Regions from separate parts of the Bacillus sp. FAU20 genome, predicted to be linked through region 2. Evidence: riboswitches for the same ligand, from Rfam matches in the RefSeq annotation. Region 2 holds a riboswitch; each other region holds the start of a gene.
The links. Region 2 has a riboswitch for S-adenosylmethionine ahead of AC0OM3_RS13185 (MetQ/NlpA family ABC transporter substrate-binding protein). Riboswitches for the same ligand answer to the same signal wherever they lie in the genome.
Positions count from the first base shown of each region.

Region 1: linked by a shared signal. The riboswitch ahead of AC0OM3_RS17415 (Na+/H+ antiporter NhaC family protein) and the one ahead of AC0OM3_RS13185 (MetQ/NlpA family ABC transporter substrate-binding protein) in region 2 are both predicted to bind S-adenosylmethionine.
Region 3: linked by a shared signal. The riboswitch ahead of AC0OM3_RS19895 (bifunctional O-acetylhomoserine aminocarboxypropyltransferase/cysteine synthase) and the one ahead of AC0OM3_RS13185 (MetQ/NlpA family ABC transporter substrate-binding protein) in region 2 are both predicted to bind S-adenosylmethionine.

Region 1 covers NZ_JBVYHY010000021.1:707,888-712,062, reverse strand. Annotated here, with positions in the region: gene gltP (glutamate/aspartate:proton symporter GltP) at 1-579, shown strand, start outside; gene AC0OM3_RS17420 (ribonuclease FAU-1 family protein) at 648-1,166, shown strand; SAM riboswitch class I at 1,287-1,392, shown strand; gene AC0OM3_RS17415 (Na+/H+ antiporter NhaC family protein) at 1,487-2,803, shown strand; gene AC0OM3_RS17410 (lmo0954 family membrane protein) at 2,986-3,342, shown strand; gene AC0OM3_RS17405 (PspA/IM30 family protein) at 3,390-4,052, shown strand; gene liaF (cell wall-active antibiotics response protein LiaF) at 4,159-4,175, shown strand, end outside.
Region 2 covers NZ_JBVYHY010000017.1:143,632-147,806, forward strand. Annotated here, with positions in the region: gene AC0OM3_RS13175 (methionine ABC transporter permease) at 1-598, opposite strand, end outside; gene AC0OM3_RS13180 (methionine ABC transporter ATP-binding protein) at 573-1,613, opposite strand; gene AC0OM3_RS13185 (MetQ/NlpA family ABC transporter substrate-binding protein) at 1,626-2,438, opposite strand; SAM riboswitch class I at 2,524-2,638, opposite strand; gene AC0OM3_RS13190 (NAD(P)-dependent alcohol dehydrogenase) at 2,718-3,626, opposite strand; gene AC0OM3_RS13195 (DUF6612 family protein) at 3,784-4,175, shown strand, end outside.
Region 3 covers NZ_JBVYHY010000022.1:313,850-318,024, reverse strand. Annotated here, with positions in the region: gene AC0OM3_RS19905 (transcriptional regulator YeiL) at 1-592, opposite strand, end outside; gene AC0OM3_RS19900 (YjjG family noncanonical pyrimidine nucleotidase) at 701-1,396, shown strand; SAM riboswitch class I at 1,579-1,683, shown strand; gene AC0OM3_RS19895 (bifunctional O-acetylhomoserine aminocarboxypropyltransferase/cysteine synthase) at 1,776-3,074, shown strand; gene metA (homoserine O-acetyltransferase MetA) at 3,058-3,963, shown strand; gene AC0OM3_RS19885 (homoserine dehydrogenase) at 4,105-4,175, shown strand, end outside.

The sequences.
Region 1 (4,175 bases), on a different contig from region 2:
TTCTTCGTAGTAGTTGTCTTAGGACTTACAGCGAAAATATTTGGAATTAATATTTTCCAATTCTTTAAGATTTTAAAAGACGAGCTGATTTTAGCGTATTCTACAGCAAGCTCAGAAACAGTTTTACCAAAAATCATGGAGAAAATGGAGAAATTCGGTTGTCCGAAAGCAATTACATCTTTCGTTATTCCGACAGGTTATTCATTTAACTTAGATGGATCAACTTTATATCAAGCAATTGCGGCTATTTTCTTAGCGCAAATGTACGGTATTGATTTATCTATTACACAACAAATTACATTATTGCTTGTATTAATGGTTACATCAAAAGGTATCGCAGGTGTACCGGGCGTATCATTCGTTGTATTATTAGCGACACTTGGTACAGTAGGTATTCCACCTGAAGGCTTAGCGTTCATTGCTGGTATTGACCGTATTTTAGATATGGCTCGTACAGCAGTTAACGTTGTAGGAAACTCTTTAGCAGCTGTAGTTATGTCTAAGTGGGAAGGTCAATATGACGCTGAAAAAGGACAAGCTTATTTAAAAGAGATTTCTGAAAAGGGTCAAGCGGCTTAATTATAATATGAACAAGCTCTCACATAATATGTGGGAGCTTTTCTGTATATAGAAGAGGAGCAGACATAATGAAACGTAAATATGGTGACGGTTCTTCGTGGAAGAGGCTAATAGAGAAGGGTTATACGGTTAAGCAAGTGGAAGAGGGGATGCTCGGAATACTGGATATAAAAAAGGTGAGGAAGCCTAGTTGTAAAGAATATGATGGTGAAGAACTTTGTATTGCAGCGGATCAGTATATGTGGATTCAATATTTCATAGACGGGAAAAACTTTGCGATTACCGCTATGTTAGATGATCAGAAAAAATTAGTGCAATATTATATCGATGTGGCGAAAGAATATAAAATAGACGATCGTGGTTTACCTTATTTTGATGATTTATATTTAGATGTAGTATTATTATCTAGCGGTAAGGTGTATGTATTAGATGAAGAGGAGCTAGAGGATGCTTATAAAAGTGGCGATGTCACGAAGGAAGAGTATGAGTTAGCTTGGTACACTACGAAATGGATATTAGCTGCAATAAAAAATAGTGAATTTTATTGGATTTCAATATTAGAAGAAGAAATCGAAAAGTTAAAATGATTGTTGTATTCACATTTTTGTATAATTACCAAAAAAATCTATACAAAAAACAATTGACTTTTGTTTTGTAAGCGAGTAAAGTTAGGAAAGAAATTATTATTAAAAAATAAATATGAAACCTTCTTATAAAGAGAGGCGGAGGGACTGGCCCTACGATGCCTCGGCAGCGGACTCGATTTCAGAGTGCTGTGCCAAATCCAGCAAGCGTGTGCTTGAAAGATGAGAAGAGCGTTTCTTATAGATGTATAAGACCTCTTCTCATTGGAAGAGGTCTTTTGTTATTCATTAGAAAAAGGTTGAAACTAGGGAGAGATGGTACTTTGAAAGAAACGAGAGGAAATGGTTTAGCTTTATTACCACTTGGGATATTTTTGGCGCTATTTATTGGTTCTGGAATTATTACAGGTGATTTCTATAAATTGCCGATACTTGTAGCGATTTCAATTGCTGTAGGAGTCGCTTTAGTGATGAATCGTAAAGAAAGTTTTAATGTGAAAGTCGAGCGGTTCGCTAAAGGTGCAGGAAATCCGGATATTATGATTATGGTATTAATTTTTGTGCTTGCAGGTGCATTTTCTGAAACTGCTAAAGGAATGGGCGGAGTAGACTCAACTGTTAATTTAGCGTTAACTATTTTACCGCCAGGATTTATCATAGCTGGAATCTTTGTTATTGCTGCGTTTATTTCATTAGCGATGGGAACTTCAATGGGAACAATTGCAGCATTAGCACCGATTGCTGTAGGTATTAGTGGTCAAACTGATATCTCAATTGCGCTTGCGATGGCTACTGTTGTTGGCGGAGCGATGTTTGGTGATAATTTATCATTTATTTCAGATACAACAATCGCAGCTGTTCGTTCACAAGGAACAGAAATGAAAGATAAGTTTAAAACGAACTTTTTAATTGTATTACCAGCAGCTATTATCACAATTGTACTATTAGTAATAGTTACTTCAGGAAGTGATACGCAGGTTAAAGCGCATAGCTTTGATTGGATAAAGATTTTACCGTATGCAGGAGTACTTATTACAGCGCTACTTGGCTGGAATGTACTTATTGTATTAACTGGTGGAACTGTACTATCTGGTGTTATCGGTCTTATAGATGGAAGTTACACGTTAGAAAGTTTCTTTAAAAGTGTAACGACTGGAATGGGCGGTATGATGGAGTTAGTATTACTTGCTATATTAATTGGCGGTATGGTTGAATTAATCCAATATAATGGTGGTATTCAATATTTAATGAATGTATTAACACGTAATATTCGTTCGAAAAAAGGAGCGGAATTTGGTATTGCTGGTTTAGTGAGTATGACAAATATGTGTACAGCGAATAATACGATTTCAATTATCTTTACAGGCCCGCTTGCAAAAAATATTGCAGATCAATATGAAATAGACCCTCGTAAATCAGCGAGTGTATTAGATCTTTTCTCATGTTGTGTGCAAGGATTAATTCCGTACGGTGCCCAAATGTTAACGGCAGCAGGATTTGCAGCGTTATCTCCGGTTGAATTGTTACCATATGCATTTTATCCAATCTTAGTTGGAGTATGTGGGATTGTTTCTATTTTAATTGGGTTTCCAAGGTTTTCGAAAGTAGCTGAGAAAAAAAAGTATCATAAAACAGCTTAATTTAATATGAATGTTAGTAATTAAAAAAACGTGCAGAGAATAGACTCTGCACGTTTTTTTGCGTAAAGGGCTGAATATGACTCGGTCTTAAGTCTGAGTTAAAAACGGTTCTTAAGCTCGTTATGGAAAGATGAAAAAATAGTTAAGATAAGAGTATCAAATCGAAGGGAGGCAAGCACAAGATGAAACAATTTCTAGCGTTTATCGCAGCCGGTATTTTGGCTTTAATTGCTCTTGGTAGTCTTGCTGGTATTGTAGGGTTCGCAATCGGAGCAGGAGTTGTATATTGGAGCTATAAATCATTTGTGCGAGCTAAATCATTTTTTGGAAAGTTAGCTTGGGGTATTGTTGGTTTAATCGGTTTATCCATTGCACTTTCTCATTCGCCAGCATTAATCGGTATCGCTGCTTTAGTGGTTTTATATTACGGATACCGTGAGTGGAAAAAAGAAAAAGATGTAGTTGTTGAATCTGCTCCAGAAAGTTCTAAACCATATAGCAACTTTGAAGATGAGTGGAACAAATTAATGAAAAATTAAAACAATAAATCAAATTATAAATAAAGTAGAAGAGAGGAAGATTTATAATGAAACAATCTTTATTCGGACGTGTACGCGATGCAATTTTAGCTGATTTTCATAACGTGTTAGATGAGAAGGAAAGAAAAAATCCAATTGCGATGTTAAACCAATATTTACGTGATAGTGAGCGCGAAATAACAAAAATTGAGAAGTTAATTGAGCGTCATAAAACATTAAAATCTAACTTTGCTCGTGAGCTTGAGCAAGCGCGTTATTTCGTTAATAAAAGATCAAAGCAAGCTATCATTGCTCAAGAAGCAGGCGAATTACAATTGCATGAACGTGCTTTAGAAGAGGTAGCTTATTATGAAGGGCAAGTAACTCGATTAGAAGAAATGTATGCAGGTGTTGTAGAGCAAATTGATGAGTTAGAGCGTCGTCTTTCTGAAATGAAAAATAAGTTAAAAGAAATGCACGCAAAGCGTATGGAACTAATGGCACGTGAAAATATGGCACATGCAAATCGTCGTATGAATACTGCGATGCATAAAATGGATGAAAATAATCCGTTCTTACGATTTGAAGAAATTGAAGATCACATTCGTGACTTAGAAACTCGTATGAATGAAGAGCATGAGCGTGACACATTTGATATGAAAATTGCAAAACTTGAGCGTGAAATGAAAGAAAAGAATGATATATCGTTAACGAAAGAGTTAACAAAATAATAGTAGTATATTATAAAACAGGCTTATGATATAGTGATAGGAGAAAAGGTGTTGGAAAGCAATGCCTTTTCTTCTATGTATATGTGACAAGAAGGGGGGAGCTGAAATGAAGAAACATTTTTC
Region 2 (4,175 bases):
TAAAGACCGTTGCATACATTACTTCAGGCTCGTAGCGTAAATGTCCGAAGCGGTATGCTAAATCCCCTAATCCGCCAGCACCTACAAGGCCAGCCATTGCTGTTGCGCCAATTAAGCCAATTGTTGCAATTGTTAATCCAAGTACAAGGGAGGGACGAGCTTCTTTCACCATGACGTGCCAAATGATTTTTATAGTAGAGACTCCCATCGCTTGGTAGGCTTCAATGACACCGCGATCGACTTCTAGTAAAGCTGTCTCCATTAAACGTGCGATATAAGGGGCTGTGAAGACGACAAGCGGTACGATAACACCTTGCACGCCAATGGATGTTCCCATTAGAAACTTTGTAAAAGGCAAGATAAAGAATAATAGAATGATAAATGGAAGAGAGCGAATAACATTAATAACCGTATTAAGAATAGGATAGATGATTTTATTTTCACGCTGCCCACCAGGTCTCGTTAAAACAAGTGTGACGCCAAGTGGCAGTGCAATAAGGATCGAGATGAGTAATGAAATAGATGTCATTTGAAAGGTTTGGATTGTGGCTTCCCATATGACTTTACCCCATTCATCCAAAAAGGACTTGTTTCCCATAATCTGTTCTACCTCCTTCTACGATGATTCCTTGCTCTTGTAAAAATGATAAAGCACGGTGGATTTCATTTTGTTCCCCTTGCATATGAACGACTAGTTTCCCATATGCTTCATGTTTTAACTGCGTAATATTACCGGATAAAATATTCGGATACACTTGGAAACGTTTTGTGGCAACGGCTAAGGCAGGTTCCCCTGAAGTAGTGCCAATAAATGAAAGTGTTACAATTTCTCCAGTACGTTGTAGTTCTTTCTGTACCTCTTCTGGAATTTTCGCTGCAAATGCGCTATTTACAAATTTCTTCGTTGTTACATGTTGTGGGTTTGTGAAAATATCTTTTACAGTTCCACTTTCGACTACAGATCCATGTTCCATAACAGCAACGCGGTCACATATACGCTGGATGACATTCATTTCATGTGTAATGAGTAAAATCGTAATTCCGATTTCTTCGTTAATCTTTAATAGCAAATCAAGGATAGAATCGGTTGTTTCTGGATCTAATGCGCTCGTTGCTTCATCACTTAATAACACTTCAGGTTCATGTGATAGCGCACGAGCAATTGCAACACGCTGTTTTTGACCACCAGAAAGTTCGCTTGGATACGCATCTTTTCGATTAAAAAGATCGACAATGCGTAAATACTTTTCTACTCTTTTTTCAATTTCTGCTTTTGGAATGCCAGCAAGCCGTAACGGTAATGCGATATTTTCATAAACGGTAACAGTTTTAAGTAAATTGAATCCTTGAAAGATCATTCCGATTTTTTGTCTCGCTTTTGCTAGTTCTTTTGTCGATAACGTTGTTAAGTCTTGTTCGTTTACAATGATATTTCCTGTCGTTGGTTTTTCTAATAAATTTACACATCGAATCAATGTACTTTTACCAGCGCCACTATACCCAATGATTCCAAATACCTCGCCTTTTTCTACTTTAAGGGAAGTAGACTTAAGAGCCTCAACATTCCCTTTTTTTGTTGTAAATACTTTGGATATGTTTTGTAATTCAATCATTATCGTCAGCTCCTACCAAGATGGTAAAATTGAACCATCAAATTTTTTCTCGATAAACTCTTTTACTTCTTTAGATTGATAAGCTTTCTTTAATTTATTTACAACGGCATCATCTTTATTTTCAGTACGAACAACAACCCAGTTCACATATGGTGAATCTTTTCCTTCGCGGAAAATAGAATCTTTCGCTGGACTTAATTTTGCACCTAATGCAAAGTTTGTGTTAATTGCAGCTGCTTTCACTTCACTTAGTTGCGTTGGTAATTGAGATGCCTCTAATTCGACAATCTTTAATTTTTTTGGATTTTCAATTACATCTTTTGCAGTCGCTTTTTCTGTAGCCTTTGGATCAACTTTTAAAACCCCTGCTTTTTCAAATAATTTTAAAGCTCGAAGTTCATTTGTTGGGTCATTTGGTACAGCAATTGCGTCGCCCTCTTTTAAATCTTTTACATCTTTTACATCTTTAGAATATACGCCCATAGGGAATGTTACTGTTGAAAATACTTCAGTTAATTTCATATTGCGTTCAGCTTTAAATACATCTAAATAAGATTTCGTTTGGTAGCTATTTACATCAAGGCTTTTTTCATCTAATGATACGTTTGGCGCTACATAATCATTAAATACTTTTATATCAATTTCGAGACCATCTTTTGCTGCAACTTCTTTTACCTTTTCAAAAATTTGTTCATGTGGTCCACCTGTTACACCGACAGTAATCTTTTTCTCGTCTAATGCTTTTACCTCTTTATTTGAACTCACGCTACATGCGCCTAATAACAATACTGCTCCGCTTACAATGCTTAATAATACCTTTTTCATCTATAAATCCCCCTTCATATACGTTCCAAAATAAAAAGCACCTCCCAAAAATAAGAGAGGTGCCGAATAGACGAAATAGATTCCTCTCTTATCTTCCAAAACGAAAAATCGTTTTGCAGGAATTAGCACCTTAGCTTATACGTCATAAGCTCGGTTGCCGGGCATCATCGGGCCAGTCCCTCCGCCACTCTTGATAAGAGTATGTGTATGTAGTTTTGAATATGGTACTAATAGTAAATCGTACAAAAAGAATTGTCAATAATATTTTCAGAATATATTTTATTTTAAGGTAATCGAAACGTTTCCCTTTTTATGTCCTTTTTCTACATATATATGAGCTTCAGCAATTTCTTCTAATCGGTAAGTTCTATCAATAACAGGTTTTAGCTTTTCTGTTTCAGCTAGTTGTTTTAGCAGGTTCATATCTTCTTTACTGACCTTTGCCATCATTCCGTTCACAGATACATATTTTCCATTAGGCATTAATGCATCTGTACAAAGAGACTTTTTATATTTTCCAACTGCATCAAATATAATATCGTAGTGCTCGCCCTGCTTAGTAAAATCTTCTTTCATATAATCAATTACGTTGTCTGCCCCTAATGTTGTTACTAAATCGAAATTCGAACTACTACAAATGGCTGTGACAGTCGCCCCGAAGTATTTAGCAAGTTGTATGGCAGCTGTCCCTACTGACCCAGAGGCGCCGTATATAAGTACTCGTTGCCCTTTTTTTATCTGTCCTTTTCTAAGGAAGTGTAATGCTGAAGTTCCGCCAAAAGGAATAACGGCAGCTTCTTCATATGTCACATTGGTAGGTTTTAATGCTATTAATCCACTTTCATGCACGCATGTGTATTCCGCATAACCACCAAGGTTTAGTTCTGTTAATGCAAAAACTTGATCTCCCTTTTTAAATTGTGTTACATCTGTTCCAATGTCTTCGATTTCACCGGATAACTCTACGCCAAGTATAGGTTTTCTCGGTTTTCTGAAACCTAATATGATCCACATAGGAATCCAAAATAAGGGGGGGCTATTAAAGCCACGTATTCTACAATCTCCAGTCGATACACTTGTTGCGTGAATTTTAACTAATACTTCATTTTTTTTAGGTTTAGGCTTTTCTACATTTTGAAGCTGGAGAACATTAGGTGGTCCATACTTTGTGCAAATAATAGCTTTCATAATGACCTCCTGAAATGAGTTGTTATTATTTACAACATATTTAAAGTTTTTCTCAAACATGTTGCTATATAGAAAATAAATTTAAAGAGGAATATTAAGAATTATATGGATTTCATAGGAAAAGAGATGATATTATTTTTGGGGAGGAGGGGATGTTATGAAAAAATTTATTTTAATTTCAAGTTTAGTACTTGCAGTCGGTCTAGGAGTAGGGTGTAGTAATGAGAAAACAAAAAAGACTGATGAACCGAAAAAAGAAGTTGTGCAGAAAGAAAAGGAATTAACAGCGAAGGATGTTTTTAATAAAGCGAATGAAGCTTTTAAAAACGAAGAAAATGTAACGATGACATATGATGTGGGAATAAAGGCTGAAGGAACAGAGATGAATGTAATAAAGGCTAAAATGCAACTAGAGCCGAAGAAAAAAAATTCTCGTTCTGAAATGAATGTTTCTGGTACAGAGGTTGTTGTTTATGATGTGGGTGGCAAAATTGCTGGTCAGTTAAAAAATCCTAATACGGGTGAAATTATGTCTGTACCAGAGGAACA
Region 3 (4,175 bases), on a different contig from region 2:
AATTTTGTTGGCAAAACTGATTTAATACATATAAAAGATGACGGTAGCTGACATTTAAATATTCCGAGGCCTCGGTATGCTTTTCTATATAACAATTATTTTGCTCTGTTAATAAAATAAAAGCAGCTAATCGATTTTCAAAAGGATAACTATAGTTTTTTGCGTAATTTTCAGTGCGAGTAATTGTCTTTTCTCCAATAAATTTACATAAGTGCTGTAAAAACGTTGCATCTTGTAATAAAAGTTGCTGACAATCTTTAAGAGGAAGTGCCAAACATACACAATCTTCTAGTACTTCAACGGATTTAGTAATATTTTCTACTCCTATTAATCCTAATTCTCCGATAAAAGATGGTGCTTGAATAAAGTTAATTAATGAAACCTTCCCGTTTTGATGACTCATATATATTTTTGCTTTCCTAGAAATTAAGTAATAGAGATAAGGGAGAGCATTTCCTTCGCTACATATCATCTCTTTCGTTTGAAAAGAATGCAGCTCTACATATGGCAAGACATGAAATGAAAATGGGGTATGGAATTGATGGATTCGCATGTATTGATAAATTTCTTCCTCATTTTTGCTGATTTTCATATTTTCACCCCCCATGTATAGTATGAGATATCTCCTATTATCTTTACAAGAAGGAATGATACGATTTATGTAAATTTGTTTTTGTAGAAAAGAGAGTGTGAGGGGTTTATGAAAAAATACAAAATACTATTATTTGATGTAGATGATACATTGTTAGATTTTCACAAGGCAGAAAAAGAAGCGTTACGTATGCTGTTTGAAGAGAAAGGGATTCCTCTAAGTAGAGAGGTCGAAGCGCATTATAAAAAAGTTAATAAAGGTCTTTGGGATGCTTTTGAAAAAGGTGAACTATCACGCGATGAAGTTGTAAATACACGATTCTCTCTGTTGTTTAAAGAGTATGGAGAAGAAGTAGATGGGATATTATTCGAAAATAATTATCGTAGCTACTTAGAAGAAGGAGATCAACTTATGCAAGGTGCGTTTGAATTTATAAATCAAATTCAAGGGGAGTATGAATTGTATATAGTGACAAATGGTGTTTCTAAGACGCAAGATAAACGTTTGCGTAATGCAGGGTTACATTCATTGTTTAAAGATGTTTTTGTTTCTGAAGATACAGGTTTTCAAAAGCCGATGAAAGAGTATTTTGATTATGTTTTTGAACGGATTCCTAACTTTGCACTTGAAGAAGGGCTGATTATTGGAGATTCATTAAGCGCTGATATTAAAGGTGGATATGTAGCGGGAATTGATACTTGTTGGTTTAATCCAGAAAGAAAATTAAATGATAGTGGGATTATACCGACATATGAAGTGCATAATTTTGAAGAATTATACGCTCTATTAAAACAGTTTGTTTAATGAAAATAGATGATTCGGGTTTATTTTACATGAATCATTTTTTTCTAAGGTATTTTTCGAGTTAGTATGGAATATAATTCTTTTGTTGCTTTATATGAAACTGTTAACATTTATTTTAGAACATTCAGAAAAACTGTTTGACATTAGGAAATTATTGCTATAAAATCAACGGTAATTGCATAGTCTTATCAAGAAAAGGTGGAGGGACAGGCCCGATGAAACCTTGGCAACAGCCGTATAACGGAATTGTGCCAAATCCTGCAGGTAGTAATCCTGAGAGATAAGAAAGAGCCTTTAGAGCGTGTTTTCAAACTGCTCCTTTCTTGTTTTCAGGAAAGGGGCAGTTTTTTATTTTGTATAAAAGAAAGGAGAATGAGAGATGGGAGAATCATGGGGAAAAGGAACGATTTGTGTGCAAGGTGGCTATACGCCAAAGAATGGTGAACCACGTGTTTTACCACTTTATCAAAGCACAACGTATAAATACGATACTTCGGATGATTTAGCAGCTCTATTTAACTTAGAGGCAGAAGGATATATTTATACGCGTATTGGAAACCCTACTCTAGCCGCATTTGAGCAGAAGTTATCAGATTTAGAAGGCGGTGTAGGAGCTGTTGCAACGGCTTCTGGGCAAGCAGCTATTATGCTCGCCGTTTTAAATATTTGTAGTAGTGGGGATCATTTACTTTGTTCTTCAACGGTTTACGGGGGAACGTTTAATTTATTTGGAGTGAGTTTGCGTAAACTGGGCATTGATGTTACGTTCTTTAATCCAAATTTAACGGCAGATGAAATTACGGCGCTTGCTAATGACAAGACGAAACTTATCTATGCAGAATCGTTAGGAAATCCAGCGATGAATGTTTTAAATTTTAAAGAATTTTCAGCTGCTGCTAAAGAATTAGAGGTACCTTTTATCGTTGATAATACATTAGCAACTCCTTATTTATGCCAGGCGCTTGAACATGGGGCCAATATTATTGTTCATTCTACGACTAAATATATCGATGGGCATGCGAGCTCCTTAGGCGGTATTGTAATTGACGGTGGAAACTTTGATTGGACAAATGGGAAGTATCCTGAACTTGTTGAACCAGATCCAAGTTATCATGGTGTAAGTTACGTTCAAAACTTTGGTGCAGCAGCGTATATTGTGAAAGCACGTGTTCAGCTATTAAGAGATTATGGAAATTGTATGAGCCCATTCAATGCATATATTAGCAATATTGGCTTAGAAACATTGCATTTACGAATGGAACGTCATAGTGAAAATGCTCTTGCAGTTGCTAATTGGCTTGCTAATCATGAACGTATTGAATGGGTGAATTATCCGGGCTTAGATAGTAATGAAAATTACTCATTAGCACAACAGTATTTGAAAAAAGGTGCTAGTGGTGTTTTAACTTTCGGTATTAAAGGCGGATTAGAAGCAGCAAAAGAATTTATCGCAAATGTAAAACTAGCAACTCTCGTAACGCACGTAGCTGATGCACGAACTTGCGTTATACATCCTGCTAGTACGACGCATAGACAATTAAATGCTGAAGATCAGCGTTTAGCTGGTGTTACATCTGATTTAATTCGTTTATCGGTTGGTATAGAAGATGTTTCTGATATTATTGCAGATTTGGAAGCAGCTCTAGTTGGAGGCAAAACACATGCCGATCATAATTGATAAAGATTTACCGGCTCGCAAAGTGTTGCAAAAAGAAAATATTTTTGTAATGACGAAGGAGCGGGCAGAAACACAAGATATACGTGCTTTAAAAATTGCTATATTAAATTTAATGCCAACGAAGCAAGATACAGAGGCGCAATTACTTCGCTTAATTGGAAACACACCGTTACAATTAGATGTTCATTTGCTTCATATGGAATCACATCTATCTCGTAATGTAACGCAAGAACATTTAACAAGCTTTTATAAAACGTTTCGTGATATTGAAAATGAAAAGTTTGATGGGCTTATTATTACAGGAGCGCCAGTGGAGACCCTTGCTTTTGAAGAGGTAGATTATTGGGAAGAGCTTAAACATATTATGGAGTATTCAAAAACGAATGTAACATCTACGCTTCATATTTGCTGGGGAGCACAGGCTGGTTTGTACTATCATTATGGCGTTCCAAAGTATCCTCTTAAGGAAAAAATGTTCGGTGTGTTTGAACATGAAGTTTGCGAGCAACATGTGAAACTGTTACAAGGGTTTGATGAATTGTTTTTTGCCCCGCATTCTCGTCATACAGAAGTACGAGAGAGTGATATTAGAGAGGTGACAGAATTAACACTGTTAGCAAACTCTGAGGAAGCAGGTGTTCACCTTGTTATTGGGCAAGGAGGAAGACAAGTGTTTGCGCTTGGGCATAGTGAATATAGTTGTGACACGTTAAAGCAAGAATACGACCGGGACCGCCAAAAAGGGTTAAATATTGATGTGCCGAAAAACTATTTTAAGCATAATAATCCAAATGAGAAGCCGCTTGTACGGTGGAGGAGCCATGGGAATCTATTATTCTCTAATTGGCTGAATTATTACGTGTATCAAGAAACCCCTTATATATTGTAAAGAAAGATTGTGTAACACGTGGTAACGTTTTCCTTGTAAAGATTAACCTTTATTTTTCCGAATGTTCAAAATACATTGTTTTTCAGGTTTTTTACTCATATAATTTCATCTAAACACAATTTTTGAGGGGTGGAAAGTACTATGAAAGAAATTCAAGTTGGGTTATTAGGTCTTGGGACGGTTGGCAGTGGTGTGGTTCGTATTATTACGGA